Regions from separate parts of the Streptomyces sp. NPDC001339 genome, predicted to be linked through region 3. Evidence: riboswitches for the same ligand, from Rfam matches in the RefSeq annotation. Region 3 holds a riboswitch; each other region holds the start of a gene.
The links. Region 3 has a riboswitch for cobalamin ahead of ACFY12_RS23365 (cobalamin biosynthesis protein). Riboswitches for the same ligand answer to the same signal wherever they lie in the genome.
Positions count from the first base shown of each region.

Region 1: linked by a shared signal. The riboswitch ahead of ACFY12_RS21195 (prenyltransferase/squalene oxidase repeat-containing protein) and the one ahead of ACFY12_RS23365 (cobalamin biosynthesis protein) in region 3 are both predicted to bind cobalamin.
Region 2: linked by a shared signal. The riboswitch ahead of ACFY12_RS31570 (ABC transporter substrate-binding protein) and the one ahead of ACFY12_RS23365 (cobalamin biosynthesis protein) in region 3 are both predicted to bind cobalamin.
Region 4: linked by a shared signal. The riboswitch ahead of metE (5-methyltetrahydropteroyltriglutamate--homocysteine S-methyltransferase) and the one ahead of ACFY12_RS23365 (cobalamin biosynthesis protein) in region 3 are both predicted to bind cobalamin.

Region 1 is NZ_JBIAWT010000007.1:51,993-58,881, forward strand. Features, by position in the region: gene ACFY12_RS21180 (ABC transporter ATP-binding protein) at 1-964, opposite strand, end outside; gene ACFY12_RS21185 (energy-coupling factor transporter transmembrane protein EcfT) at 961-2,193, opposite strand; gene ACFY12_RS21190 (SCO2322 family protein) at 2,190-3,011, opposite strand; gene ACFY12_RS21195 (prenyltransferase/squalene oxidase repeat-containing protein) at 3,011-4,339, opposite strand; cobalamin riboswitch at 4,525-4,677, opposite strand; gene ACFY12_RS21200 (aldehyde dehydrogenase) at 4,951-6,402, shown strand; gene ACFY12_RS21205 (ferredoxin) at 6,402-6,635, shown strand; gene ACFY12_RS21210 (ATP-grasp domain-containing protein) at 6,758-6,889, shown strand, end outside.
Region 2 is NZ_JBIAWT010000014.1:104,644-111,532, forward strand. Features, by position in the region: gene ACFY12_RS31560 (ABC transporter ATP-binding protein) at 1-819, opposite strand, end outside; gene ACFY12_RS31565 (FecCD family ABC transporter permease) at 816-1,985, opposite strand; gene ACFY12_RS31570 (ABC transporter substrate-binding protein) at 1,982-3,061, opposite strand; cobalamin riboswitch at 3,093-3,275, opposite strand; gene ACFY12_RS31575 ((2Fe-2S)-binding protein) at 3,367-4,071, shown strand; gene ACFY12_RS31580 (helix-turn-helix domain-containing protein) at 4,167-4,754, shown strand; gene ACFY12_RS31585 (arylamine N-acetyltransferase) at 4,892-5,782, shown strand; gene ACFY12_RS31590 (ArnT family glycosyltransferase) at 5,810-6,889, opposite strand, start outside.
Region 3 is NZ_JBIAWT010000007.1:563,122-570,010, forward strand. Features, by position in the region: gene cobO (cob(I)yrinic acid a,c-diamide adenosyltransferase) at 1-390, opposite strand, end outside; gene ACFY12_RS23355 (putative cobaltochelatase) at 390-2,555, opposite strand; gene ACFY12_RS23360 (cobyric acid synthase) at 2,611-4,206, opposite strand; gene ACFY12_RS23365 (cobalamin biosynthesis protein) at 4,203-5,177, opposite strand; cobalamin riboswitch at 5,305-5,437, opposite strand; gene ACFY12_RS23370 (hypothetical protein) at 5,723-5,959, opposite strand; gene ACFY12_RS23375 (anion permease) at 5,984-6,889, opposite strand, start outside.
Region 4 is NZ_JBIAWT010000015.1:68,638-75,526, reverse strand. Features, by position in the region: gene ACFY12_RS32080 (creatininase family protein) at 322-753, opposite strand; gene cobF (precorrin-6A synthase (deacetylating)) at 707-1,486, opposite strand; gene thiI (tRNA uracil 4-sulfurtransferase ThiI) at 1,906-3,222, shown strand; partial or broken gene ACFY12_RS32065 (3-hydroxyacyl-CoA dehydrogenase family protein) at 3,224-3,421, shown strand; cobalamin riboswitch at 3,540-3,768, shown strand; gene metE (5-methyltetrahydropteroyltriglutamate--homocysteine S-methyltransferase) at 3,933-6,251, shown strand; gene ACFY12_RS32055 (amidohydrolase family protein) at 6,731-6,889, shown strand, end outside.

The DNA.
Region 1 (6,889 bases), 510 kb from region 3:
CCATCAGCGCGATGATCTCGCCGCCCCGGACCGTCAGGTCCACCCGGTGCAGTGCGTCGGTCCGTCCCCGGCGGACGCCGAGCCCGGAAACCTCCGCGACCGCACCGGAGCGCACGTCCGGGATGTCGCCGCGGACGGGCACGGTCGCCCGGCCCAGCCGCTCGCGGAGCGGGGCGGCCTTGCGCCGGGCGTCGCGTACGGACAGCGGCAGGGGCGACCAGCCGGCGAGACGGCCGAGCGCCACGACCGGCGGGTGGACGGGAGAGACGGCCATGACGTCGGCCGGGGCGCCCATGACCGGGGGTGCGCCGGGGGAGGGGAGGAGGATGACCTGGTCGGCGTAGTGCACGACGCGTTCCAGGCGGTGTTCGGCCAGGAGGACGGTGGTTCCCAGGTCGTGGACCAGGCGCTGGAGTACGGAGAGCACCTCTTCGGCGGCGGCCGGGTCGAGGGCCGAGGTCGGCTCGTCGAGGACCAGGACCTTGGGGTGGGTGGTGAGCACCGAACCGATCGCCACCCGCTGCATCTGGCCGCCCGAGAGGGTGGTGAGGGCGCGGTCGCGCAGATCGGCGAGGCCCAGCAGGTCCAGGGTCTCCTCGACGCGGCGGCGCATCACGTCGGGGGCGAGGCCGAGCGACTCCATGCCGTAGGCGAGTTCGTCCTCGACGGTGTCGGTGACGAAGTGGGACAGCGGGTCCTGGCCCACGGTGCCGACGACATCGGCGAGTTCACGTGGTTTGTGGGTGCGGGTGTCGCGGCCGTCGACGGTGACGCGGCCGTGCAGGGTGCCGCCGGTGAAGTGCGGGACGAGTCCGCAGACGGCGTTCAGGAGGGTGGACTTGCCCACGCCGGAGGGGCCGACCAGGAGGCACAGTTCGCCCTCGGGGACGGTCAGATCGATGCCCTGGACGGCGGGCGCCGCGGCGTCGCCGTACGTGACCGAGACCTGCTCGAACCGGATCACTGGGTGGGCTCCTTCTTGTGCCGCTCGTTTTCGTGCCGCTCGTGCTTCTCGTACGTCTCGAGCTTCTCGTACGTCTCGTACTTCCTCTGCTTCCCGTGCTTTACGGATTCCTCGTGTGCCGATGCCGATGCCGATGCCGATGCCACGGCCGGGGGCGGGGCCGGCGCCACGATCGCCGGAAGCAGTCCGAGGAGGACGGCCGCGGCCGGCCAGAGGGGGAGGACGGGAGCGGTGAGGGGGACCGCGGGCGGGTGCAGGGCGGCGGGAGCGTAGGCGCTGGCCCAGATCATCGCGGCGGCCACGGCGATACCGGAGCCCGCGACGAGGCAGGCGCGCGGGCCCCAGCGCTCCGGGCGGTACCGGGTGCGGACCGAGCGGCGGCCGCCGAGCCACAGTCCGCCGAGCGCCGCGGCCAGTCCGCCGAGCAGCAGCGGCAGCCCGTAGCCGCCCCCGGTGCCGCCCAACAGGCCGTACGTACCGGCGCAGATGCCGAGCAGGCCGCCGAGGGTGAGCGCGGAGGTGGTGTGCCGTACGGCGCGCGGCACCTGTGCGCTCCGGCCGTAGCCGCGGGCGTCCATGGCCGCGGCCAGCGCCACCGAACGCTCCAACGCGCCCTCCAGCACCGGCAGACCGACCTGGAGCAGCGCCTTGAACCCGCGGTCGGGGCGGCCGCGCAGCCGGCGCGCGGCGCGCAGCCGCTGGACGTCGGCGACCAGGTTCGGTGCGAAGGTCATGGCGACGACGACCGCCACGCCCGCCTCGTACAGCGCGCCCGGCAGGGACTTCAGCAGCCGGGCCGGGCTGGCGAGCGCGTTGGCGGCGCCGACGCAGATCAGGAGGGTGGCCAGCTTCAGCCCCTCGTACAGCGTGAAGAGCATGCCCTCCGCGGTGACCCGGCCACCGAGCCGGACGCCCTGCGCCCAGTCCGGCAGGGGCACTTCGGGCAGGGTGAACAGGGTGTGGGTACCGGGAACGGGCGTGCCGAGAACGACCCCGAAGACCAGCCGGATGGCGATCACGACCAGGCCGAGCTTGACGAACGCGCCGTACGAACGGGCCCACGGCGCATCCGTACGACGGACCGCGACCACATAGCCGGCCACTCCCACCAGGAGTCCCAGCAGCAGCGGGTTGGTGGTGCGGGAGGCCGCGGTGGCCAGTCCGAGCGCCCACAGCCACCAGGCGCCGGCGTGCAGCGCGGTGGTACGGGTCGCCTGCGGGGCGCTCATCCGCGTCGGCGGCGCGCCTGCCACACGGCCGCCGCGCCCAGTACGACGACGGCCGCGACACCGCCGAGCAGCCCGGCGGACGGCCCGCCGCTGTCCTCCCCGCTGCCGTCCTCCGCGCCGCTGCCCTTCGCCGCGGTGTTCTTCCCGCCGCCGTCCTTCGTCCCGCCGGGTCCGCCGGAGCCGGATCCGTCCGACCCCTTCGACCCGTTCACCTGGTCCCCGCAGCCCGCCTTCGGGTACCCGGCGATGGCGCACAGCAACGCGCTGGAGTCGTAGCGCAGCGGCGGCGCGACCGCGGCCAGCGCCTCACCCGCCGAGGCATCCTCGGGCACCTGGGCGCACTCCGTCCGGGCCTTCGGCGGCCGTTCGCCGTCCGGCGCGTCCGAGGCGGTGCCGAAGTCGAGGACGACGCCGATCCGCTTACGGCCGTCCTTGGCGGGCGTATCGCGGCAGATCGCGTCGAAGTCCGCGGCCGTACGCGGCGTGCCGGCCGCCGCGGAGTCGGCGCTGACGGTGAAGCGGAAGCCCTCGACCGTGCCATCGGCGGGCCGTACGGTGGCCGGCCCCGCGGTGGCGTACGTCCAGGAACCGGAGCCGCTCGGGCCACTGCCGCCCTTGGCCTCCGCGCCCTGCCAGAAGGACCAGTAGCGGTACTCCTGGGCCTGGGCCGGCCCGGCGCCCAGACCGACGACCGCACCGGCCAGCAGCACCGCCCCGAAGACCCGCCCGGGACGTGTCAGCAGCGTCAGCCGTATCAGCCGCGCCGGTTCGGTACGCCCCGTCCCCCACCTCTGCCGCGCCGGCCACGTCCGCCGCATCAGAGATCGTTCTTCTTCCTGCGGCCGCTCAGCAGGAAGCCGATGCCGGCACCGATGGCGAGCCCGATGCCGATGACCAACCAGAGGCCGAAGCCGCCGCCGCTGTCCTTGGAGTCCTCGGCTTCGCCGGACGTGTCCGAGCCGTTGCCGTCCTTCTCGTTCACCGAGGCCGGCTTGGGGCCGGTCGCGTTCAGCGCGGCGACCAGGTCCGTACCGCCGAACGACCGCGGGTCGGTACCGGTGGCGTGCGCGGCCAGCACCAGCTGGGCGTACGCGGCCGGGCCGCTCTGCTCGGCCCAGCCCGCCGCGTTCCGCTCCAGCCACTTCAGCGGCTTCTGGGCCGCGGAGCCGTGCCCACCGGCCGCCAGCGCGACCACGGCATCGGCGGTGTTGCCGACATCGGGCTGCTTCTCCTGACCCGGCATCGCGGAGGGCAGATGCTGCTCGTTCGCGTCGAGCTGTGCGACGAGGTAGGCGGCACCGGCGTCCGCTGCCCGGTCCCGTCCCGCCGTCCCCTGCTGCTTGCCGTCCTCGCAGCTCAGCGGGTTGACCGGGGTGTCCTGACGGTCACCGGAAGGTGCCACGACGAAGCCCTTGCCGAGCGCGCCGGTGGCCGCGGCCGCCGTGGCGTCCGCGTTCGGCGCCGCTCCCTTGAGCTGGAAGGTGAACGCGCCGCGCTCGCCCTCCTTGACGTCGGCGTCGCAGCCCAGCTGGAAGGTGAGCAGCCCGTCGTACGGGTTCTTGCCGCCCTTCCGGGACGTGACCGACTCCGGCTTCTCGCCGGCCGCCGTGAGCGCGCCGATCACCACGGAGGTGGAGTTGGCGTCGCTGGGCGAGCCGGGCATCGAGCTCCAGCCGCCGTCGTCGTTCTGCACCGACTTCAGCCAGTCCACGGCCTTCTTCACGGCGTCGCCGTGCCCGCCGAGGGCGGCCAGTGCCTGCACCGCGGCGGCCGTCTGGTTGGTGTCCCGCATCGTCTTGGCGTCGCAGGCCTTGCCCGGCTCGGCACGGAAGGCGGCGAACGAGCCGTCCGCGCACTGCTGCCCAGCCAGCCAGTCCACGGCCGGCGCCGCGGGCCGTACGCCCACCGTGTGCTGTGCCAGCAGCGCCAGCGACTGCCGCCAGACGCCGTCGTACTGCGGGTCCTTCGTGCCGTACAGCCCGCTCGGCAGCTTGCCGGCCGACGGGGCCGGCGACGGAGCGTCCGCGAACGCGGCGGGAGCCGCGGCCGTGCCCAGCACCGCCGCGGCAGCCAGCGCCGTGGCGGCGCGGCGTGCCAGGAAGGCGACGGGGTGCGTCAGCGGAGCGTGGGGAGCCATGGAAGCCATGGGGGCCATCGGGTCGGTGCCTCTCGGTTCGGGTCGCGGCGATGGTACGGAGCCGCGCTCGGCAGGCCGCGCGCGCCGATCCTGCGATCGGGCGCGCGAGGACACCGGGCTCAGCTCCGCATACCTCGACGGTGCCGCACGCCGGGCCGTCCGCCCAGGTGGGCGGCTTACGGTTCCGGTGGCGGGAGCCTTGGTCGTGCCCCATCGGGTGCTCCGGCTCGTACGGCCGGGTGCGGCGCGCGGGCCGGGCCAGCCGTCCTCACGGTTGCGGGTCAGCGCCGGATTTCCACCGGCTTCCCCCGATCAGGTACGGATGAAGTTGTCCCGCCCACCTTAACCGGCGCCGCCCCGGATCCCGACGGGTCGGCGACAGGCATCGAGCATTTCTGCTATTCCGGGCATTTCGGCCATACCGGGTTAAGTGGTCGAGCTCATGCCGTGGACGTCTCGTCATGGACTCCTTCTCATGAACCCCCTCTCACGAACCCCCTCTCACGAACCCCCTCTCAAGGACTCCTTCTCATGGACTCCTGCAACTAGAACTGGTATCAGTTCCTGACGGTAGGGAGCACCGGCGTCGGACAGCGGCCAACCCGCAGGAGGCGGCAGCGATGAGCGACCTCGTCGAGCACGGAAAGCTCTACATAGGCGGTGAGTTGGCCGATCCGGCCGGCCGGGACGTGATCGAGGTCGTCTCACCGCACACCGAACAGGTCATCGGCCGGGTCCCGCACGCCTCGCGGGACGATGTCGACCGCGCGGTGTCGGCCGCCCGCACGTCCTTCGACTCCGGGGTCTGGGCGCATGCCCCGCTGGCGGACCGGATCGCGGTGGTGACCCGTATCAAGGACGCCTTCGCGGCCCGTAGCGAGGAGTTCGCCAAGGTCATCAGCTCCGAGAACGGCACCCCGTACACCTCCGGCGTCATGGTGCAGTCGCTGGCCGCGGTGCTGGCCTGGGACGCGGCGCTGACGGTGGCCCGCGACTTCTCGTTCGAAGAGCGGCGGGACGGTGTGCTGGGACCGATCCTCGTCCGGCGCGAGCCGGTCGGGGTGGTGGCGGCCGTAGTGCCCTGGAACGTCCCGCAGTTCACCGCCGCGGCCAAGCTCGCGCCCGCGCTGCTGGCGGGCTGCTCGGCGGTACTGAAGGTGTCGCCGGAGACCCCGCTGGACGCATATCTGCTGGCGGAGATCGTCACCGAGGCCGGGCTGCCGGAAGGGGTGCTGTCGATTCTGCCCGCGGACCGCGAGGTCAGCGAGTACTTGGTCGGGCATCCGGGAGTGGACAAGGTGTCGTTCACCGGCTCGGTCGCGGCCGGCAAACGGGTCATGGAGGTCGCCGCCCGCAACCTCAGCCGGGTCACCCTCGAACTCGGAGGCAAATCCGCGGCGTTGATCCTGCCGGATGCGGACCTGGACGCTGCGGTGGCCGGCATCGTGCCGTTCGCCTGGATGATCAACGGCCAGGCCTGCGTGGCCCAGACGCGGATCCTCGCGCCGCGCGCCCGCTACGACGAGATCGCCGAACGGTTCGCGGCGGCCGCCGACGCGCTCACCGTCGGCGACCCACTGGATCCGGCCACCGAGGTCGGGCCGCTGGTCGCCCGCCGCCAACAGCAGCGCTCTCTGGACTACATCGCGCTCGGGCGGGAGGAAGGCGCCAAGGTCCTGACGGGCGGCGGGCGGCCGAAGGGGCAGCCGACGGGCTGGTACGTCGAGCCGACCCTCTTCGGCGAGGTCGCCAACTCCATGCGGATCGCGCGTGAGGAGATCTTCGGCCCGGTCATCTGCCTGCTGCCGTACGAGGACGAGGCGGAGGCGGTACGGATCGCCAACGACTCGGAGTACGGCCTTTCGGGCTCGGTCTGGACCGCCGACGTCGAGCACGGCACGGACATCGCCCGGCAGGTGCGTACCGGTACGTACTCGGTGAACACCTTCAGCATCGACATGCTGGGCCCGTTCGGCGGCTACAAGAACTCCGGTATCGGCCGGGAGTTCGGCCCCGAGGGCTTCGGTGCCTACCTGGAGCACAAGATGATCCATCTGCCGGCGGGTGCCTGATGGCGGACCGCTGGCGGGTCGAGGTGGATCGGAGGGTGTGCATCGGATCGGGGATGTGCGTCGCCATGGCGCCGGACGGCTTCCGGCTGGACCCGGCCCGGCAGTCGCACCCTACGGCGACGGAGGCGGACGCCGCGGAGAGCCTGCTGGCGGCGGCCGAGGGCTGTCCGGTGGAGGCGATCGTCCTCACCGCCGCCGGTGGTGGTGAGGCGGTCTTCCCGCCGGAGGAGTGACCAGGGGAGTAACCAGAGGAGTGAAGGGTCTCCGGGAAGCGGGAAGCGGGAAGCGGGAAGCGGGTACGGGCGCGGGCCGGCGGGGACGGCATCCGGCGGCCGCGGTGCGGCAGAATCCGGATATGCGTCTGGTGATTCTTTGTGGTGGAGAGAGTTCGGAGCGAGACGTCTCCCTGGCCTCGGGCTGGTCGGTCGCCCGGGCCGCGCTGGAGCGGGGACACGAGGTGGTGCTGGTCGACCCGGCCGCCGAAGTG
Region 2 (6,889 bases), on a different contig from region 3:
GGAAGAGCCCGCTGTGCCGCCCGGCTCAGGGGGTTCCCCCGGGAGAAAGGTCACCTGGGGTGCGCCCGTGCGCGGGTGGATGGCCACCTCGGCCGCCACGCCGTACACCTCGGCCAGGAGCTGCGGGGTGAGCACCTCGGCCGGTGTGCCCGACGCGGTCACCTCGCCGTCGTGCAGGACGTAGAGGCGGTCGCAGTAGTACGCGGCGAGGTTCAGGTCGTGCAGCGCGACCAGGGACGTGGCCGGCAGCTGCCGCAGGACGCCGAGGACCTCCAACTGGTGCCGGATGTCCAGGTGGTTGGTCGGTTCGTCGAGGACCAGCAGCGAGGGCTGCTGGGCCAGGGCACGCGCGATGAGCACGCGCTGGCGCTCGCCCCCGGAGAGCCGGTCGAAGGGCCGGTCCGCCAGGCCGGCCGCGTCCACCGACTCCAGTGCCGACTCGATGAGCCGGGCGTCCTCGGCGGTGTCGCCGTCGAGCAGCCGCTTGTGCGGGGTACGGCCCAGGGCGACGACTTGCCGCACGGTCAGATCGAGGTCTGCACCCGGGTCCTGTACGACGGCGGCCAGGGTGCGGGCCAGCCGCCGCACCGGCAGGGACCAGGCGTCGGTGCCGTCCACGCGTACGCACCCGGCATCGGGGCGCAGCACGCGGTAGACGGCACGCAGAAGACTGGACTTGCCGCTGCCGTTGGGGCCGACCAGGCCGACCACCTCGCCGGGTCGGGCGGTCAGTGACACCTCTCGCACCAGGTGGCGCGCGCCGGCGGTGAGCGTGACGCCTTCCACGGCGAGTTCGGTGGCGGTCGTGGTCGAGGTCATGCCACTCCTCGGTCGGTGTTCCGCCGGGCGTCCCGGCGCATCAGCCACAGGAAGAACGGCCCGCCGCACAGGGCCGTCAGTACGCCGACGGGGATCTCCATGGGGGCGGCGACGGTACGCGCCGCGATATCGGCCCAGATCAGGAACACCGCTCCGGCCAGCGCGGCCGCGGGCAGCACACGGCGGTGGTCGCCGCCCACGAAGAGGCGCACGATGTGCGGCAGCATCAGGCCGACGAAGCCGATCGGTCCCGCCGCCGCCACCAGCACCCCGGTGACGAGGGAGAGCAGGACGAACATACGGGCCCGGAACCGTGCCACGTCCAGCCCCATCGTCGTGGCGGCCTCCTCGCCCGCGAGCAGCAGGTTCAGCGACCTGGCCTGGACCAGCAGGACGACGATGCCGAGCAGCAGCGCCGCGCCCGGCAGCCACAGCGTGCCCCACTGCACACCGCCGAGACCGCCGAGGGTCCAGGAGAGGACCTCGCGCGCCTGGTTGCCCCGGTCGGCGGTCAGCAACAGCAGGTCCATCACCGCGGTGAGGACGGACGCGACCGCCACCCCCGACAGCACCAGCCGCACGGAGGTGATGCGCCCGCCCGCGCGGGCCGTGGCGTACACGAGCAGCAGGGTCACCAGAGCGCCGGCGAACGCGGCGGCCGACAGCGACACGGCGCCGAACAGGCTCACGCCGAAGACGATCACCACGACGGCGCCCAGGGACGCGCCCGAGGAGACGCCGAGCAGGTAGGGCTCCGCGAGCGGGTTGCGCACCAGCGCCTGCATCGCCGTGCCCACCACCGCGAGTCCGGCGCCCGTCACCGCCCCGAGCAGCACGCGCGGGGCCCGAACGTCCAGCACGATCGTCTCGCGCGCCCGGGACCGGACCGGCTCCGTCCAGTCGCCCCAGTCGGCGCCCAGCGCGTGCGTCACGATGCCCCACACCTCACCGGGTGGCACATGCACCGAGCCGATGGCCAGACCCGCCGTGACGGACGCCAGCAGCAGGACGGCGAGCAGGGCGAGGGCGGCGAGGAAGGACCACCGGCGTGGCCGGCGCTCAGGGCCGGTGCTCCGGACGGTGGCGGCGTGGGAGGGGGCAGGGGAGGCAGCGGCCCTGGCGGGGGCGGCGGCCTTGACGGAGGCCTTGGCGGAGGCGGCCGTCACCGGAGCCTCTCCGGGTGCAGCTCCTTGGCCAGCTTCTCCACCGCGTACGGCGGGCGGACGCCGAGCACGGTGTCGGTCAGCGGCAGCACGACGAACCGCTTGTTCTTCACGGCGGGAACATCGGCAAGGGCGGGCTGCGAGAGCAGGAACTCCTTCTTCTGCTCGACGCTTCCGGTTCCGGCGTAATCGTAGATCGCGATCACCTCCGGCTTACGGGCGACGACCTGCTCCCAGGACACGTCACCGAAGACGCCGTCGAGGTCCGCGAACACGTTCCGTCCGCCGGCCAGCCGGATGATCTCGGTGCCGAGGCCCTTGCCGCCCGCGGTGTACGCCGACTTGTCACCGCTGTCGTAGACGAACACGGGCACGGCGGGTGCGCCCTTGACCGCCTCGGTGGTCCGGCCGACCCGCGCCCGGAGGTCGCCGACCAGCTTCTCGGCCCGCTCCGGTACACCGAAGATCCTGCCGATGGTCCGGATCTCGTCGTAGTCGTCCGCCACGGACACCTGCTTCTTCTTCCCGCAGGACTCACGGTTGAGGTAGGTGTCGATACCGGCGTCGGCGAACGCCTTCCGGGAACGCCCCGTCTTCTCGGCGAACGCGCTGCCGTAGCCCCCGTAGACGAAGTCCGGCTCGGCATTCAGGACCGTCTCGAACGATGGTTCCTTCTTCGCGAGCTCCGGTACGGCCTCGAAGTCCTTCTTCAGTTCGGGCAGGACGGCCGAGTCGGGGTAGGCGGTACCCACCATCCGGTCCTTGAGCCCGAGTGCCAGCATCAGCTCGGCAGGGTGCTGATGGATGGTGACCACCCGTGAGGGCGGTTTGCGGTACGTCGTGCGCGTACCGCAGTTGTCGATCGTGACCGGGAAGCCTTTCGCCGGTGAGGCTGGTGAGGCCGAGCGGGCCGAGGAATTCCCGTCACCGACGGCGCCCTTCGTCGTACCGCAGCCGGCCAACAGCATCGCCGACAGGACGGCGGTCAGGGCCGCGGCCCGCCGGAAGCGCCGGTGGGGAGCGGAGAGAGAAGGGAGAGAGGGAGAAGAGGGAAGGGGACGGGGCGTGCCGTCGTACACGTGTAGAGCCTCCTGGGGAGTCCGCGCTCCTCGGAACGAGCCCGCGACAGGCCAGTGTCCTGACTCCCGGATCGACGTTCCCCCGGCCTTCCCGCGCCGCGCGCAGTGGCCTGTCGGAGGGGTGCACTCCCCGGTCACAGTGGCGGGACCGTGCCGGAATCGCACCGGCTTCCTGTCTCCCGTCGCGGTGTTGACCAGGCGATAGTACGTTTCGTCGAGCGAGGAGTGAGAAGAGGGGTGAAAAGGTGCGTGGTGCCTGCGTCGCCCCCGGACGGACCGCACTGTGCGAGGAGAGCGAACTCACCATGTCCACTGCCCTGTGCCCTGCCCTTCCCGAGGCACCGGCGGAAGTCGTCGCGGCGGCCCTTGCGGACGTGGCGGCTCTCGGCGGCTTCTTCACCCTTCCCCTGGGCGGACCGGAGGCGGGCTGGCACTCGGTCGACGACGCCTACGCCCTGGGCTTCGCCGACCGGGCCGAGGCCATCGCCGAGCGGTACCGCACCCGCGAACTGCGCATCGGTGCCTCCATCGCACAGCTCGGGCACGCGGCGCGCCTGTGGTCCCCCCTCCTGGCCTGCACGCTCATCCACGGTGTCGTGCCCGATCTGTCCGTACTGCACCGGGCGGACGACGGCCCGGCGCTACGGCTGCCCGTCCCCGCCGGCTGGTACGCCGACCGGAGGCCACACCTCGCCGCGGTGCTGTACGAGCAGGTGGTGCCCCGCCACCTGGCGGCGCTGGCCGCGGGACTGCGGGTCAAGGTCGCTCCCCGGCTCCTGGACGGAAACGCCGCGTCCGCGCTCGTGGAGGCGGCCCGTACACTCCTGGCCGCCCGCCCGGATCTGCGCGGCCCGCTCACCGAACTCACCACCAGCCTGCTCGCCACCGGCCGGCTGGCCGGCACCGGACACCTCACCGGCCCCGACCTGACGTTCCGTCGCCGCAGTTGCTGCCTCTTCTACCGCTCACCAGTGGGCACCAAGTGCGGGGACTGCGCCCTGGCCGGCTGAACCGGGCCCGGGGGTCGGTGTCTCAGGCTGCGACCACGACCCACCTACGACAACCTTTGTTGCCGATATCGGGACGGGCACGGTGGAATGGGGGCATGGAGCACTCCCCCGCCATCACCCAGGCCCTCGCCGACGTCGGCCCCCGCCTCAAGCGACTGCGCACCGAGCGCGGGGTGACTCTGTCGGCGCTGTCCGAGGCCACCGGCATCTCCAAGAGCACCCTGTCCCGCCTGGAGTCCGGGCAGCGCCGGCCCAGTCTGGAGCTCCTGCTCCCCATCGCCCAGGCCCATCAGGTGCCCCTGGACGAACTGGTCGGTGCCCCCGAAGTCGGCGATCCGCGTATCCGTCTCACCCCCAAGAAGGTGAACGGCAACACTGTGCTCGCGCTGACCCAGCACCCGGGCCCGCTGCAGCCGTACAAGACGGTCATTCCGGCAACGCGCCACACGCCCGATCCCTGCACCCACGAGGGCTACGAGTGGCTCTACGTCCTGGCCGGACGTCTGCGCCTGGTACTGGCCGACCACGATCTGATCCTGGGCCCGGGCGAGGTCGCCGAGTTCGACACCCGCCTGCCGCACTGGTTCGGCAGCACCGGCGACGGCCCCGTGGAGATCCTCAGCCTCTTCGGCCGCCAGGGCGAGCGCATGCACGTACGCGCCAAACCCCGCTCCGGCAAGTAGCCCGTCCCCGTCCCGGAAACGGCAACGAAAATTGCCATGGCTTGGTGCCGGCCGCAGCCTTGAGCACATTCCTGGGCAGATCCCTTCGTCGGCTGCCTCACACGCAGGACAATGCGATGCAATGCAAGGACAACGCCATGAACGACATCCCCCATACCCCCTTGACCCCTCACACCCTCCATGCCGACCCCGCCTACGGATGGAGTGGCGACGAGCTCGACCTGGACGCCTACCTGGACCGCATCGGCTACGAAGGTGACCGCGCCCCGACTCTGGAGGCGCTCCGCGGACTCCAGCGCGCGCATGTCACCTCGATCCCGTTCGAGAACCTCGATCCCCTGCTCGGCGTGCCGATAGCACTGCACGTGGACGCCGTGCAGGACAAGCTGGTGCGCGAGCGGCGCGGGGGCTACTGCTATGAGCACGTGACCCTGTTCGCCGCCGCCCTGGAACGGCTGGGCTTCGAGTTCACCGGAGTGCACGGCCGCGTCACCGAGGGCGCCGGCAGGCTCCGTCCCGCCACCCACGCGATGCTGGCCGTCACGGCGGCGGACGACGACCGGCTCTGGCTGAGCGACGTCGGCTTCGGCCGCGGCCCGCTCGCCCCCATCCCCGTCATCCACGGAGCCGAACTGTCCGTGGAGGGCTGGGACTTCACGATGGAACGGCGCTCCTCAGCCCTCGGCTCCCACGAGTGGTGGCTTCACGAGCGCGGACCACAGGGATGGCAGGACCGCTACTCCTTCACCCTCAACCCCCAATACCCCATCGACTACGCGGTCGGCAGCCACTTCGTCTCCACCCACGCCAAGTCGCCGTTCATCCAACGCCCCTACATCCAGCGGTTCAGCGCCACGCACCACCATGTGCTCGACGGGACGGCGTGGACCACCCTGCGGCCGGACGGTTCCCGCACCGAACGCACCATAGAGGCGGGCGAGTTGCACGGAGTGCTGACGGAGATCTTCGGGATTCCCGTCAGTCCGCAGGCCGTTGCGGGGGTGGCAGAGCTCCTGGAGTCCACGTGAGACCTCAGCTGGAGTCCACGTGAGACCTCAGTCGGCGCGTCGGGCGCAGTCGTAGAGGGTGTAGCTGCCGTCCGAGATGCGGCTGTAGGCGCGTGGCGGGATGCGCGTGCAGTTTCGCTTCACCCAGGAGGATGCCGGTGTGGCGGGGCGGCGCGTGGTCAGCAGGGCGTAGCGCAGTTGGTGGGTGGCGACCAGGTCGGTGAGCTGTGGTACGGCCGGATAGGGGGTCAGGCCGGTGAAGCCGCCCATGACCAGGATGGGCTGGGAGGTGGCGCGGAGCAGGGGCTCGGCGCCGTAGGCGGCTTGCGTGGCGAGCAGGTACTTCTCCCCGGAGCGGTGCGCGGAAAGGTACTTGAGCAGGGCGGCGTCGCGGACGGATGGGCTGCTCAAGGGGAAGCGTGGGAACGTGACCCGGTGGTGGCGCTTGCCGCGGTAGTCGGGGCCGACGGGCCCGGCCAGCGGCGACATCGGTGAGCCGCCGTACCGCGGGTCCAGGCAGGAGGCCGCCCAGACCGCCGGGGCTAGCAGGATGGACACCAGGGAGGCCGCCAGGGCACCTTGCACCGCCCGTCGCGTGGTGCGCGGTCCGCGGGTGCACAGGCCGACGGTCCCGCACAGACCGAGCATCAGCACCACCGGCAGCAGCCAGGGCGCGAAGTCGCGGTGCCGTACTTCGATGGCCGCGGCCCACAGCGACGTGAGGGCGATGGCGACCGGCAGCGCGGCTCGTCGACCGCCACCGGCACCGCCGGCGCGGTACTCGGTCCAGAAGAGGGTGACTCCGGCGCCGGTCAGCGCGGCGAGGGCCGGGGCCAGTACGGTGGTGTAGTAGCCGTGGTTGCCGTTGGAGTTGCTGAAGACCACGACATGCACCGCCAGCCAGCCTCCCCAGAGGAGGAAGCCCGCCCGCCGGCCGTCGGTGCGCGGTTGTCCGGCGCGCCACCACACGCCCAGTGCCAGGGCCAGTACGGCGAGCGGCAGGAGCCAGGCGATCTGCGGGCCCAGGTCCTGGTTGACCAGCATGGTCCAGCCGGTGTTGTCGGTGGTGCGGCTGGCGGCCGTCCCGGCGACGGCGCCCAGCGCGTTCGGGTCGTCGCCGAAGCGGCT
Region 3 (6,889 bases):
GTCCAGCACGTACAGCTTGTACGTCTCCTCGGCCAGGCAGCGCTTGACCTGCTCCCAGCCCTCGCGCGCCTTCTCCTCGTTGGACATCTCGCCGTCGCGCTGGATCCAGGACCAGCCCTCGCCCATCTTGTGCCAGTCGACGGTTCCGCCCTCGCCGGAGGCGCCCAGGACCTTCAGCGCGTTCTCCTCGCCGACCTTCCACTTCGCCGACTTGACGAACTGGAACACCCCGATCGGCCAGCCCTGGTTCCAGGCCCGCAGCGCCAGCCCGAAGGCGGCGGTCGACTTGCCCTTGCCGATACCGGTGTGGACGAGCACCAGCGGGCGGTTGCGGCGCTGGCGCGTGGTGAGCCCGTCTTCCGGGATGACGCTCGGCTGTCCTTGTGGCATTACGCGGCCCTCCGTGTCGTCGGTGTCGTCGCCCGTGTCATGTGTGCCGTACGTGTCGTGTGTGCCGTCCGTACGTCGCGTACGAGCGCGGAGACGCTGTCCGCGCGCAGCTCTTCGAGGGTGACGGCGGTGCCCCGCAGCTCCCGGGCCAGCTCGCCGGCCAGGCCCAGCCGTACGGGGCCGGCCTCGCAGTCCACGACCACCGAGGCGATGCCGTCGGCGGCCAGCAGCCGGGCCGAGCGATGCGCCCGGACCACCGGCTCCGGGCCACCCGTGGCCCGCCCGTCCGTCACCACCACCAGCAGGGGGCGGCGCGACGGATCCCGCATCCGCTCCACCCTCAGCACCTCATGGGCCCGCAGCAGGCCCGCGGACAGGGGCGTGCGGCCGCCGGTCGGCAGCTGCTCCAGCCGCGCCGCCCCGGCCTCGACGGAGGACGTCGGCGGCAGCGTCAACTGGGCGTCGGCGCCCCGGAAGGTGATCATGCCGATCTTGTCGCGTCGCTGGTAGGCGTCCAGCAGGAGGGAGAGCACCGCGCCCTTGACCGCGCTCATCCGCTTCCGTGCCGCCATCGAGCCGGATGCGTCCACGACGAACAGCACGAGATTGCCCTCACGGCCCTCGCGTACCGCCTCGCGCAGGTCGTCCCGGCGTATGAGCAGGCCGGTGCCCCGCCGTCCGCGGGCCCGCTGGTGCGGTGCGGCGGCCTGCACGGTGGCGGCCAGGTGCAGCTTGCCCAGGGTGCCGTGGGGGCGCCGGGCACCGGTCGTCCGGCCGTGCGCGGTCCGGGCGCGGGAGCGGCGGCCGTCGGCGCCCTCGCCGAGGCCGGGGACGTCGAGGCGGCGGGTCCGGAACGGTTCGGCGGCCCCGACCGCGGGCTTCTCGCCGGCCGCGCCGCCCTGGGGCTGGGGCTGGGGCTGGGCGTCGGGCTCGGGCTCATCGGGAGCCTGCGGGTCGGTCTGGCCGGTCTCCCGGTCCTGCTGGTGGGGCAGTTCGGGGCCCGGCGGGGGCCCGTCCGGCCCGCCCTCCTGCGGGGGCTGCCCGCCGCCCGGGCCGCCCCCGTCGGGGCCGCCGTCCGGACCGTCCGGCTCCGGATCGTCGTCGCCGTCCGTGTGCTCGTCCGCGGGCTCGTCCGCGCCGAACTCCTCCAGGACCTGGTCCAGTTTGTCTTCGTCGAGGCCGGGGGCGTCGAAGGGGTTGCGGCGCCGGCGGTGCGGCAGTGCCAGCAGCGCGGCCTGCCGGACGTCCTCCTCCAGGACGTCGGTGCGGCCCGCCCACGCCGCCAGCGCGGTGGCGGTGCGGGCCATCACGATGTCCGCGCGCATCCCGTCCACCTCGAACGCCGCACAGGTCGCCGCGATCTGCCGCAGTGCCCGGTCGCCCAGCACCACATCCGGCAGCAACTCCCGTGCCGCCGCGATGCGTTGCCGCAGCTCCTCTTCCTCGGCCGCCCAGCGCGCCGCGAAGCCGGCCGGATCGGCGTCGTACCCCAGCCTCCGCCGGACCACCTCCACCCGCTGCTCCGGCTCCCGCGAGGCCGCGACCTCGACCGTCAGCCCGAAGCGGTCCAGCAACTGCGGCCGCAGTTCGCCCTCTTCGGGGTTCATGGTGCCGACGAGGAGGAAGCGCGCGGCGTGCCGTACGGAGACGCCCTCGCGCTCGACGTACGAGGCGCCCATGGCGGCGGCGTCGAGCAGCAGGTCCACCAGGTGGTCGTGCAAGAGGTTGACCTCGTCGACGTACAGGATGCCGCGGTGGGCGTCGGCCAGCAGACCCGGTTCGAAGGCCTTCACGCCCTCGGACAGGGCCCGTTCGATGTCCAGCGCGCCGACCAGCCGGTCCTCGGAGGCGCCGACGGGCAGTTCGACCATACGGGTCGGGCGGGACTCGGCGGCGCCCGGCCCGTGCGGCCCGTCGGGGCAGCCGGGGTCGGGCGCGGCGGGCGCGCAGGCGAAGCGGCAGCCGCCGATCACGTCCACGGTCGGCATCAGCGCCGCCAGTGCCCGTACTGCGGTCGACTTGGCGGTCCCTTTCTCGCCGCGGACCAGCACCCCGCCGACCGCGGGGCTCACCGCGTTCAGCAGCAGTGCCAGCCGTAGATCGGTCATGCCGACGACGGCCGTGAAGGGGTACTGCGGGGTGGTCGTGTTGTGCGCGGTTGTCATGCTGTTTCGTCCTCCACGTCGCCGTCGGCTCCCGGAACCGTCCGTTGCGTACCCCTCATGGCGCCCCCGGAGGCACGAACGGCAGCCCCTCCGGCACTCCGTCCTCGATCAGCCGCAGCAGCGCCGCCGTGTCCGCGTGCTCCTCGATCAGATCGCCCAGCCGGTCCAGCTGCTCCTCGCGCAGGGTGCCGAAGCTGGTGTCGGGGGCCGGGACGAACGCCCGGCCCGCGTCGGCCGCGACCCGTCGCAGGAAGGCCCGGCGGAAGGCGTCGCTCTCCAGGGAACCGTGCCAGTGTGTGCCCCATACGGAGCCCACCCGGCAGCCGTCCAGGCCGTGCCCCTGGTCATCGGACATGAACGCCTCGTCCCCGCCGGTGACTTCGGCGACACCGTGGTGGATCTCGTAGCCCTCCACCGGCTCGCCCAGCGCCTCGCCGGACGGGCGGGCGAGGGTCTTCTCCACCGCGAACCGCACCCGTACGGGCAGCAGCCCCAGTCCGTCGACCGTGCCCGCCCTCGACTCGACCTCGTCGTCGATGCGCTCGCCGAGCATCTGGTAGCCGCCGCAGATGCCCAGCACCGGGCGGCCCTCGGCGGCCCGCCGGGCGAGGGCGTCCGCGAGACCGCGCGCACGCAGCCACTCCAGTGCCCGGACCGTACCGCGGGTACCGGGCAGCACCACCAGATCCGCATCGGCCAGTTCCTCGGCCCGGTCCACGAACCGCACCACCACGCCCGGTTCGGCGGCCAGCGCGTCCACATCGGTGAAGTTCGACATCAGCGGTACGGCGCAGACCGCCACCCGCAGGACGTCCGCGCCGTGCGGTGGGGCCACCACGCTCTCGCGCACCGCGCCGCGCAGCGACACCCGGAGGCCGTCCTCCTCGTCGATGCCGAGCCCGTGCGCGAAGGGCAGCACGCCCAGCGTGGGGCGGCCGGTGAGGCCGCGCAGCATCTCCAGCCCGGGCTCCAGCAGCGTCACATCGCCCCGGAACTTGTTGACCAGATACCCCGCGACCAGCGCCTGGTCCTCCTTCGACAGCAGCGCCGTGGTCCCGAAGAAGGACGCGAAGACCCCGCCGCGGTCGATGTCACCGACCACCACCACCGGTATCCGGGCGGCCCGGGCGATGCCCATGTTCACGATGTCGGTGCGCCGCAGGTTGATCTCGGCGGGGCTGCCGGCGCCCTCGCAGATCACGGCGTCGTGCGTGCGCCGCAGCTCGGCCAGGCACTCCGTCACCGTGCCCAGCAACTTCTCCTGCCGCCCGGCGTGGTAGCCGCGCGCACTCAGCTCACCCACGGGCTTGCCCAGCAGCACCACCTGGCTGCTGCGGTCGCCGCCCGGCTTGAGCAGCACCGGGTTCATCAGCGCGGTCGGCTCCACTCGGGCCGCGGCGGCCTGCATCGCCTGGGCCCGTCCGATCTCCGCGCCCTCCCGCGTCACAAAGGAGTTGAGCGACATGTTCTGCGCTTTGAACGGCGCCACCTTGACGCCCTGCCGGGCCAGCCAGCGGCAGATGCCCGCCGTCACCACGCTCTTGCCCGCGTCCGAGGTCGTACCGGCCACCAGCAGCCCGCCGCCCGGCTTGCTGCCGGATGCCGTACCGCCGGATGCCGTGCCATCGGACGCAGCCGTCCGCCCGCTCATCGCGATTCCCTTCGCGTCCGCCGTACCGCGCCCCACGCCAGCCCCGCCGCCAGCCGCCCCGCCACCGTCGCCGCCAGCGCCAGCGCGCTCACCCGCCGCGAGAGCCGTACCGCCCGCTCGATGTCCGCCGCCGTGGCCGGCCGCGCCCCGCCGTTGAGCACCGGGCGGTGCTCGACCCGTCCGCCGTACGCCAGCGTGCCGCCCAGCCGTACGTCCAGGGCGCCCGCGAACGACGCCTCCACCGGGCCCGCGTTGGGGCTCGGGTGGGCCGCGCCGTCCGCCTTCCAGGCCCGCAGCGCGCCGCGCCGGTCCGGGCCGGCGAGCACGGTCAGCGCGGCGGTCAGCCGGGAGCCGGGCCAGCCGGCGAGGTCGTCGAGCCGGGCCGAGGCCCAGCCGAAGCGGCGGTAACGCGGGGACTTGTGACCCACCATCGCGTCCAGTGTGTTCACCGCCCGGAACGCCACCAGCCCGGGCACTCCGCCGACGGCGCCCCACACCAGTGCGCCCACCACCGCGTCCGAGGTGTTCTCGGCGACCGACTCCACCACCGCGCGGGCCATCTGCGGCCCGTCCAGGGCCTGGGGATCGCGCCCGCACAGATGCGGCAGCCGCTCCCGGGCCACGTCCCAGTCGCCCGCCGTGAGCGCTCCGCCGAGGGCCCGCGCCTCCCGGCCGAGCGAGGTGCCGCCCAGCACGGCCCACACCGTCATCGCGGTCAGCGCGACCCGGGCACCGCGATGGTCCCGTACGGCGCGCTGCAGCAGTGCGGCACCGGCGGCCGCGCCACCCGCGCACAGCACGGCATGGACCGCCCCGTAGCCGCGGTGGTCGCGCCACAGCCGGCGCTCGACGGTGTACGCGGCCCGGCCGAACGCGGCCACCGGATGGCCGCGCCGCGGATCCGCCGCGACCAGGTCACCGAGAAAGCCGAGGGCCGCGCCGCACGCGTATCCCGCGTGTTCGCCGCGCATCGGATCAGGCCGCCGTCAGGCCTCGAACGGGCCCTGCGGCGGGCGGACGGCAGGGAGGAGACGACAGGGCCATGGCGGTATGTCCTCACTCAGGGTCCGCGCCCTGGTTCGACGTGAACGGCGACCAGAGTCTCCTGGCTCCCGGATCGGCGTGGCCTCCGGCCTTCCAGCCCGTACGGGTACGAGCCGTGGCCCTCGTCGGAGGAGCGCTCCCCGGTGACAGTGGCGGGACCGCGCCGGATTCGCACCGGACTTCCTCTGCTGTCGCCGATTGGCTCCGGCAGTCCACCACGCGCCGCGAACGCCCGTCAACTCGCCCTTGACCTGCGGCGCTACGCCGTGGCGGCGGCTGTGGCGGAGGCCACAGAAGGGCAACGGAGTGGCAGGGGTGACGACGCGCCGGCCGGAGACGTCGGCCGGAGAAGCGGAGAGGCGTTCGCGGATCGTGGCCGATGCCGTGATCCGCGAACGCCTCGAGCGGGGCCCCGCCTCCCCTTGGTGCCGTGATTCTCTTCGGCGCCGTGATTCTCTGTCAGGACTCTCTGTCAGCTGGCGACGATCAGGTAGATGCCGTACGCCACGGCCGCCGCGCAGAGGGCGAAGGCGGCCACCGCCCCGGCCCGCGCGCCCGCACCGGGCGCGGTCGCCGCGGCGGCCTCGCCCTCCCGGCCCGGCTTGCGGGAGGTACCGACGATGCCGAGGGTGAACAGGCCCACGATCCCGACCGTCACCACGATGCTGACGCCGAAGACCTGACCGAATGCTGCCCAGTCGATGCTCATGAAGGGTTCCTTGGGTGAGAGCCGCTAGGGGGTGGCCGTCGCGGCCTGGGCGCGTGGGGCGGACGGGGAGCCGTGCTGTGCGACCTCCGGCTCGTCGGCGGAGTGCGAGGCGTCGCCGGAGGCGGCCGGGGCCGGCTGGCCCGCCGGGGGAGGGGAGACAGCCCGGAGCGCGGTGGTCACCACGCCCGCCGGCTCGGCGGGCGGCACCTCGTTGACGTTGGTGTGGTCGATGGTGTTGCGCCGCGAGGCGGCCCAGATCGCACCGGAGACGGCGAGGGCGAGGACGGCCGTCGCGGTCACGCCCCAGGTGCCCTGCTTGGCCAGGAGCGCGGCGCCCGCCGCGACCGCACCGGCGGCCGGCAGCGTCAGGGCCCAGGCGGCGACCATCCGGCCGGCCGTGGACCAGCGCACCACGCCGCCCTTGCGGCCCAGGCCCGAGCCCGTCACCGCGCCGGAGCAGACCTGGGTGGTGGAGAGCGCGAAGCCGAGGTGGGAGGAGGCCAGGATGGTGGCCGCGGCGCCGGTCTGGGCGGCGAAGCCCTGCGGCGGCTGGATGTCGGTGATGCCCTTGCCCATCGTGCGGATGATCCGCCAGCCGCCCAGGTACGTGCCGAGCGCGATGGCCAGACCGGCCGAGGCGATGACCCACAGCGGCGGGTCGGCGTGCGGGGCGACCACGCCTCCGGTGATCAGCGCGAGGGTGATCACGCCCATCGTCTTCTGGGCGTCGTTGGTGCCGTGGGCGAGCGAGACCAGGGCGGCCGAGGCGATCTGGCCGGCGCGGTAGCCCTTGGCGGTGTCGGCCTCGTCGCGGTTGCGGGCCAGGCGGTAGGTCAGCCGGGTCGCGGCCGTCGCGGCCACTCCGGCGACGATCGGGGCGGCCACCGCCGGGATCAGGACCTTCATCACCACGGCGTCACCGTGCACGCC
Region 4 (6,889 bases), on a different contig from region 3:
GCGGCCCGCCCGGATCACGTCCCTTCTGCGTAACACTGTTGCATTTAGCCCGCGTTGGACTCGTCAAGGCCGTTCTCCTTGATCATCTCGTAGTGGAAATGCTGTACGCCTGGGTGTACTCGGGTGCCTTCCGGTGGTGAACGTGTACTTGCTGTTGCGCCTGTACTTGCTGTTGCGCCTGCGGACACGGAGCTTCAGCCGCCGGTGCGGTGTCTGCGGCAAGAGGCCGAGGTGATGCCTGCTGACACGGGCATGAGTGACAACCGAGTGGGAGATGGCCGGTCTTCGACCGTGAGGTGGCACTCCCCCCCCAGCGAGCCGTTACGCCTCCGCCGCGGGCGCGGAGCCCGGACGTCGTGGCTGGACGTGGCATCCCATGAGCACCGGGTGGGGACAAGGGGGACAAGGTGGCCCTGACCGCAGTTGTGTGAAGGCCAGGGCGGCGAGCTGGTAGGCACCGTAGGCATCGGTGCCCAGAGGCAGGTGTGGCCCGTGCTGTTCGATGACCCCCGTGGGCAAGAGGACGCACGCTCCCCGCCCGGCCGCTGCCTCCACCTCTGGGCCGGAGCTTCGCGGACCGTACCGCTGGGCAGCCGATGGAGTGGTGTGTCCTCTGCGAGCGCGGTCGCGACACACCGGCAGGATGGCGCCCACCGTTATCAGGCACGACGCGAACTTGCCGACCACACCGACACTGTCGGGCCGCTCAGCGGTCCACGATGCGCAGAAGGTACGTATCCATGATCCATCCATGGTGGGCACGCGCCGCAGCCCGCACCTGACGGATGCGGTCGGACACCTCACGCAGGGGACCGGCAATGAGCAGTTCGTCCGGAGTGCCGAGGTAGGCACCCCAGTAGATCCAGACGTCGTCGCTGTCGACCTGGGCGAACGACTCGTTCGCATCGAGCATGACGACGATGTCCCCGTCGTCGTTCTGGCCCACTTCGGGCAGGCGGCGCGCAGGGGTGATGTGTACCGGCCGGCCGACCTGATTCAGTGGAATGCGATGCCGCGCGGCCAGCGTCGAGACACTGCTGATGCCGGGGAACACCTCGACCGCGGCAGAGACCGTGCCCCGCCTCTCGATGTCGGAGAGGATGCCGAGCGTGCTGTCATACAGCGACGGGTCGCCCCACACGAGGAAGGCCCCGGTCTCCCCTGCCGTCATCTCGTCGCGCATCAGCTGCTCGAAGATGTCCGCGCGACGAGTACGCCAGTCGTGGACGGCAGAGGTGTAGTCGGAGCGGTCCATCGGACGACGCTCCGGACTCGGGTCGTCGACCTCCACGACACGGTACGGGGCCTGCGCGTGCTCCTCGATCATGCGGTGGCGCAGGTCCGTCAGTGCGGACTTGTCCGACCCCTTGCCCACGATGAAGAAGACGTCCGCGCGACGCATGGCCTTCACCGCGGCGAGTGTCAGGTGGTCCGGGTCGCCGGCTCCGATGCCGACGACGAGTATGGTGCGCTGCTCCGTGCTCATGCGAGGCAGTGTCGCAGGTCAGGCTCCCTCGGCAGCACCCGGACCGAGACCTGTCTCGCTCGGCCAAGGGCCCGAAGGACGCGCTCGGCGACGGTGGTGAGGGTGATGCCGCGCTCGGCGACCTTCCCGGCTGCCCACGCGTGCCGTCGGCGGATGTCCTGCACCGCTCAGTGGACTGTTCGCGTCAGTGGACTGTTCGCGATCGGTACGGGTATTGCCCCTGCCGTCGCTGAGCCAAGTGCCCCGGCCGGCACTGGCGGGGAGCACCGTGAGCGGGGAGCGCCGCGAGCCGGCGGCGCGGCCATCAGCCGCCCCACACCCCGTTCACCGACCATGCGCCACCTTGTCTACCCTGGGTACCCCGCACCGCGCTCGCGTTCCGGGGCCGGTCCTCACGACGACTCGCGAAGGAGAGTTTCGTGCCCGGCGAACCGAGCATCCCTTCCCCCAGCACACCACGCCCCGGCAGCGGGCCCTGCGTGCTGCTCAAACACGGTGAGATCTTCCTCAAAGGCCGCAACCGGCACCTGTTCACCGAGCGGCTGCACGACAACCTCCGCCACGCCCTGCGGGGCGTCGGCGGCTCCACGTGGATCAAGCACGGCCAGAACGTCACCGTGCTCGGCGGAGAGGTCCCACAGGAGGTCTTGGTGGAGCGTGCCCGCCGGGTGATCGGGTTCAACTCGGTCGAGCCCGCTCTGCGCGTCCCGGGTACCGTGCCGGACATTTCCGCGGCCGTCGTGGACGCGGTCGCCGGTGCCCGTGCCGAGCGGCCCGGAATCAGCTTCGCCGTGCGGGTCAAGCGCCGGGACAAGGGCTTCGAGATGACCTCGTCGCAGTTCGAGCGTTTCCTGGGGTCACGCGTCCTCGCCGCCCTGGGGCCGCTGCCGGTGAACCTCTCCCGACCCGACGTTCGGGTCTCCGTCGAGATCGACCACAAGGAGAGCTACGTTTCCTGGACCCGGCACCCGGGTCCGGGCGGGCTGCCGGTCGGCTCCAGCGGCCGTGCCCTGGTGCTGCTCTCCGGAGGGTACGACTCGCCGGTGGCGGCCTACCGGGCGATGCGCCGGGGGCTGCACTGCGACTTCGTCCACTTCACCGGCGCTCCGTACACGAACGCCGCTTCCGTTTACAAGGCGTACGCCCTCGCCCGGGAACTCAACCGCTATCAGCCCGGCGGACGGCTCCACGTCATCGCCCTCGGCCAGGCACAGAAGCAGCTGGCCGTCGCGGGTGCCGGCCGGCTCCAAGTCGTCGCACAGCGGCGGCTGATGGTGCGCGCCGCCTCGGCGCTGGCCGGCCGAACCCGGGCGGAGGCGCTGGTGACGGGGGACAGTCTGGGACAGGTGGCCAGTCAGACCCTGGCCAACCTGGCAGCCGTGGACGAGGCCGCCGGCCTGCCGGTGCTGCGGCCGTTGATCGGTTGGGAGAAGCAGGAGATCATCGACGAGGCCAGGTCCATCGGCACCGCAGAGGTCTCCGTGCTGCCGGACGAGGACTGCTGCAAGCTCCTCGCACCGCCCCGTGTCACCCTCCGGGCCGGACTGACCGGCCTGCGTTCGGTGGAGAGGCGCCTCGACGTGGACGACGTGGTGGAAAGCCTGTTGCGTGACGTCCAGGTCATGTACCCGGGGGAGGTCGACAGGGCGGCCGGATCCGGTCCGGGTGATCCAGGTGACGACCATGCTCCCTCTGACGGTTCGCTGTTCCGGGCTGCGGGAGCGTGCGCCCCGTAAGGCCGGCGTGGACGCGGGCATGGAGCTGGGCTGCGCCCACCCCGTGGCCCCGCTCGGACTCGCCGGCCTGATCGGCCTGGACACCGTCGCCTCCATCGCCCGGTCCCTCTACGACGAGTTCAAGGAACCCCTCTACGCACCGCCACCGCTGCTCCGGCGCATGGTGGACGCGGGACTGCTCGGCCGTACGGGCGACTGAGGCCGTTCCGCACCCCGCCGCAACTCCACCACGTCCCGGCATCTCCACCACGTCCCGCCGGTGTCTCATCTCACAGTCCGGAATGTGAACAGAGGTGTCCGTCGCCACGGCCGCCCTCTACGCTGGCCGGGCAACAGGTTCGCCCCGTCCGCCAGACGGGCCGCGTCGTAAGAGGGAACCCGGTGGGAATCCGGGACTGCCCCGCAGCGGTGAGTGGGAACGACCGCCGTCATACGCACTGGATCCGGGCCGCGGATCCGGGAAGCGACGGCCAGTAGGTGCCCGCCGGAAGACTCCGGCAGGCGTGCCCGCGAGTCCGAAGACCTGCCCGTTGCCCGTCTGCGCCCATGCGTGGACGGCCATCCCGGTGACCTCGAGGGCGGGTCGGCGTACATACCAGGCGGACACGTGCGTCGCGAGCGCACCGTGGTTCCGTCCGGTTCGTCACCCCTTCGCGCTTCTCGTTCCGTCCCCGGGGCTTTCACCAGGCACATCCGCGAAGGAGAGTTCCGTGACAGCGAAGTCCGCAGCCGCGGCAGCACGGGCCACCGTGTACGGCTACCCCCGCCAGGGACAGAACCGGGAACTGAAGAAGGCCATCGAGGGCTACTGGAAGGGCAAGGTCACCGCCGACGCCCTCAAGGAGACCGCCCGCACCCTGCGCCGTTCCCACTGGCAGCAACTGGCCGACGCCGGCATCCACGAGGTGCCGACCGGTGACTTCTCCTACTACGACCACGTGCTGGACACCAGCGTGATGGTCGGTGCTGTCCCGGACCGCCACCGCGCCGCCGTCGCGGCCGACACGCTCGACGGCTACTTCGCGATGGCGCGCGGCACACAGGACGTCGCGCCGCTGGAGATGACGAAGTGGTTCGACACCAACTACCACTACCTCGTACCGGAGTTGGGACCGGACACCGTCTTCACCGCCGACTCCGGCAAGCAGGTCGCCGAGTTCAAGGAAGCTCTCGCGCTCGGTCTGCCCCCCCGGCCGGTTCTCGTCGGACCGGTCACCTACCTCCTGCTGTCCAAGCCCGCTCCCGGCGTGGCCGCGGACTTCGAGCCGCTGACGCTGCTGGACCGACTGCTGCCGGTCTACGCCGAGGTGCTCGCCGACCTGCGTGCCGCCGGCGCCGAGTGGGTGCAGCTCGACGAGCCCGCCCTCGTGCAGGACCGCACCCCGGCCGAACTGAACGCCGCCGCGCGCGCCTACCGCGAGCTGGGTGCCCTGACCGACCGTCCGAAGCTGCTGGTCGCCTCGTACTTCGACCGCCTCGGCGACGCCCTGCCCGTCCTGGCCAAGGCCCCGGTGGACGGTCTGGCGCTCGACTTCACCGACGCGGCCGTGGCGAACCTCGACGCCCTGGCGGCCGTCGGCGGACTGCCGGGCAAGCGCCTGGTGGCGGGAGTGGTCAATGGCCGCAACATCTGGATCAACGATCTGGAGAAGTCGCTGGCCGCCCTCGGCACCCTGCTCGGCCTCGCCGACCGCGTGGACGTGGCCGCGTCCTGCTCGCTGCTGCACGTGCCGCTGGACGCCACCGTCGAGCGCGACATCGACCCTCAGATCGTCCGCTGGCTGGCCTTCGCCAAGCAGAAGACCGCGGAGCTGGTGACCCTGGCGCGAGGCCTGTCGGAGGGCACCGACACCATCGCCGCCGAACTCGCCGCGAACCGCGCCGACCTGGCCTCCCGGGCGAACTCGGCGATCACCCACGACCCGGCGGTACGCGCCCGTGCCGCGGCCGTCACCGACGCCGACGGCCGCCGCTCCGCGCCGTACGCCGAGCGCGCAACGGCCCAGCGTGCCCACCTCGGGCTGCCGCTGCTGCCGACCACCACCATCGGTTCCTTCCCGCAGACCGCCGAACTGCGCACCGCCCGCGCCGACCTGCGCGCGGGACGGATCGACACCGCGGGATACGACGACCGCATCGCGGCCGAGATCCGCGATGTCCTCGGCTTCCAGGAGAAGGCCGGCATCGATGTCCTGGTGCACGGCGAGCCGGAGCGCAACGACATGGTCCAGTACTTCGCGGAACAGCTCACCGGCTACCTCGCCACACAGCATGGCTGGGTGCAGTCCTACGGCACCCGCTACGTCCGGCCGCCGGTCCTGGCGGGTGACATCTCCCGGCCCGAGCCGATGACGGTCCGCTGGACCTCCTACGCGCAGTCGCTGACCGACCGCCCCGTCAAGGGCATGCTCACCGGCCCGGTGACCATGCTCGCCTGGTCCTTCGTCCGCGACGACCAGCCGCTCGGTGACACCGCCCGCCAGGTCGCCCTCGCCCTGCGCGACGAGGTGGGTGACCTGGAGGCGGCCGGAACCTCGGTCATCCAGGTCGACGAACCCGCCTTGCGTGAGACGCTGCCGCTGCGCGCAGCCGACCACCCCGCGTATCTCGCCTGGGCCACCGAGGCGTTCCGCCTCTCCACCAGCGGCGTACAGGACCGCACGCAGATCCACACCCACATGTGCTACGCGGAATTCGGCGACATCGTGCAGGCCATCGACGATCTCGACGCGGACGTCATCAGCCTGGAGGCCGCCCGCTCCCACATGCAGGTCGCCCGGGAGCTGGCCGCACACGGCTACCCGCGCGAGGCCGGCCCCGGTGTCTACGACATCCACTCCCCTCGCATCCCGAGTGCCGACGAGGCAGCCGCCCTGCTGCGCAAGGGACTTGAGGCCATCCCCGCCGAGCGCCTCTGGGTCAACCCGGACTGCGGCCTGAAGACCCGCGGCTGGCCCGAGACCCGTGCCTCGCTGGAGAACCTGGTCACCGCGGCCCGCACCGTCCGAACGGAGCTGTCCGGCTCCTGATCCGGTCGACGGCCGGGAGGGAGCGAAGCCGGTCCCTCCCAGCCGTCTCGGGGGGTGACGGTGGGGGAGCCGGTGTTCGTCACAGGGCCGGCACGGTCCGCCGGCCGGGTCCGGTGTCGGCGTCGCCGGTCGCTCAGGGGCGGTGACCGGCGACCTCTCCGTCCTCGCCCCCCACGCCAGGGGTCTCCGCGCCTCATCGAGGCGGCCCCGGGTCCGGCTTGCCGGTCGGTCCGTACCGATGCAGCCTGGAAACACCAGCGTGCGGTCGGACTCGGCCCTCCGGCCGAAGCGGTGCACGTGGGCCACTGCCCGCGGGCAGGCGCGTACCTCGTGCAGGCGCGTACCTCGGCTGCTACTGGGCCATGGGCCGCATCAGCTCCACCCTCGATGCCGACATCGATGAGCCGCTGGGTGCCACCGCGATCGTCGATGCCGGCAAGCGGCATAGGGCCACCACACTCCGCGGCGAGGAACGACACATGGCTTACAGTCTCGCGGGCGTTGTCGAGGGGATCATCGACGCCCACATGCATCAATGGGATCCGTTCACCACCCCCCGTCAGGCCAGCCCGGCGGCACCGGTCTATCGGGCGGCACCGCGGCTGGTCGAGGCGGCCTTCGCCAAGTTGGCGCCGGTC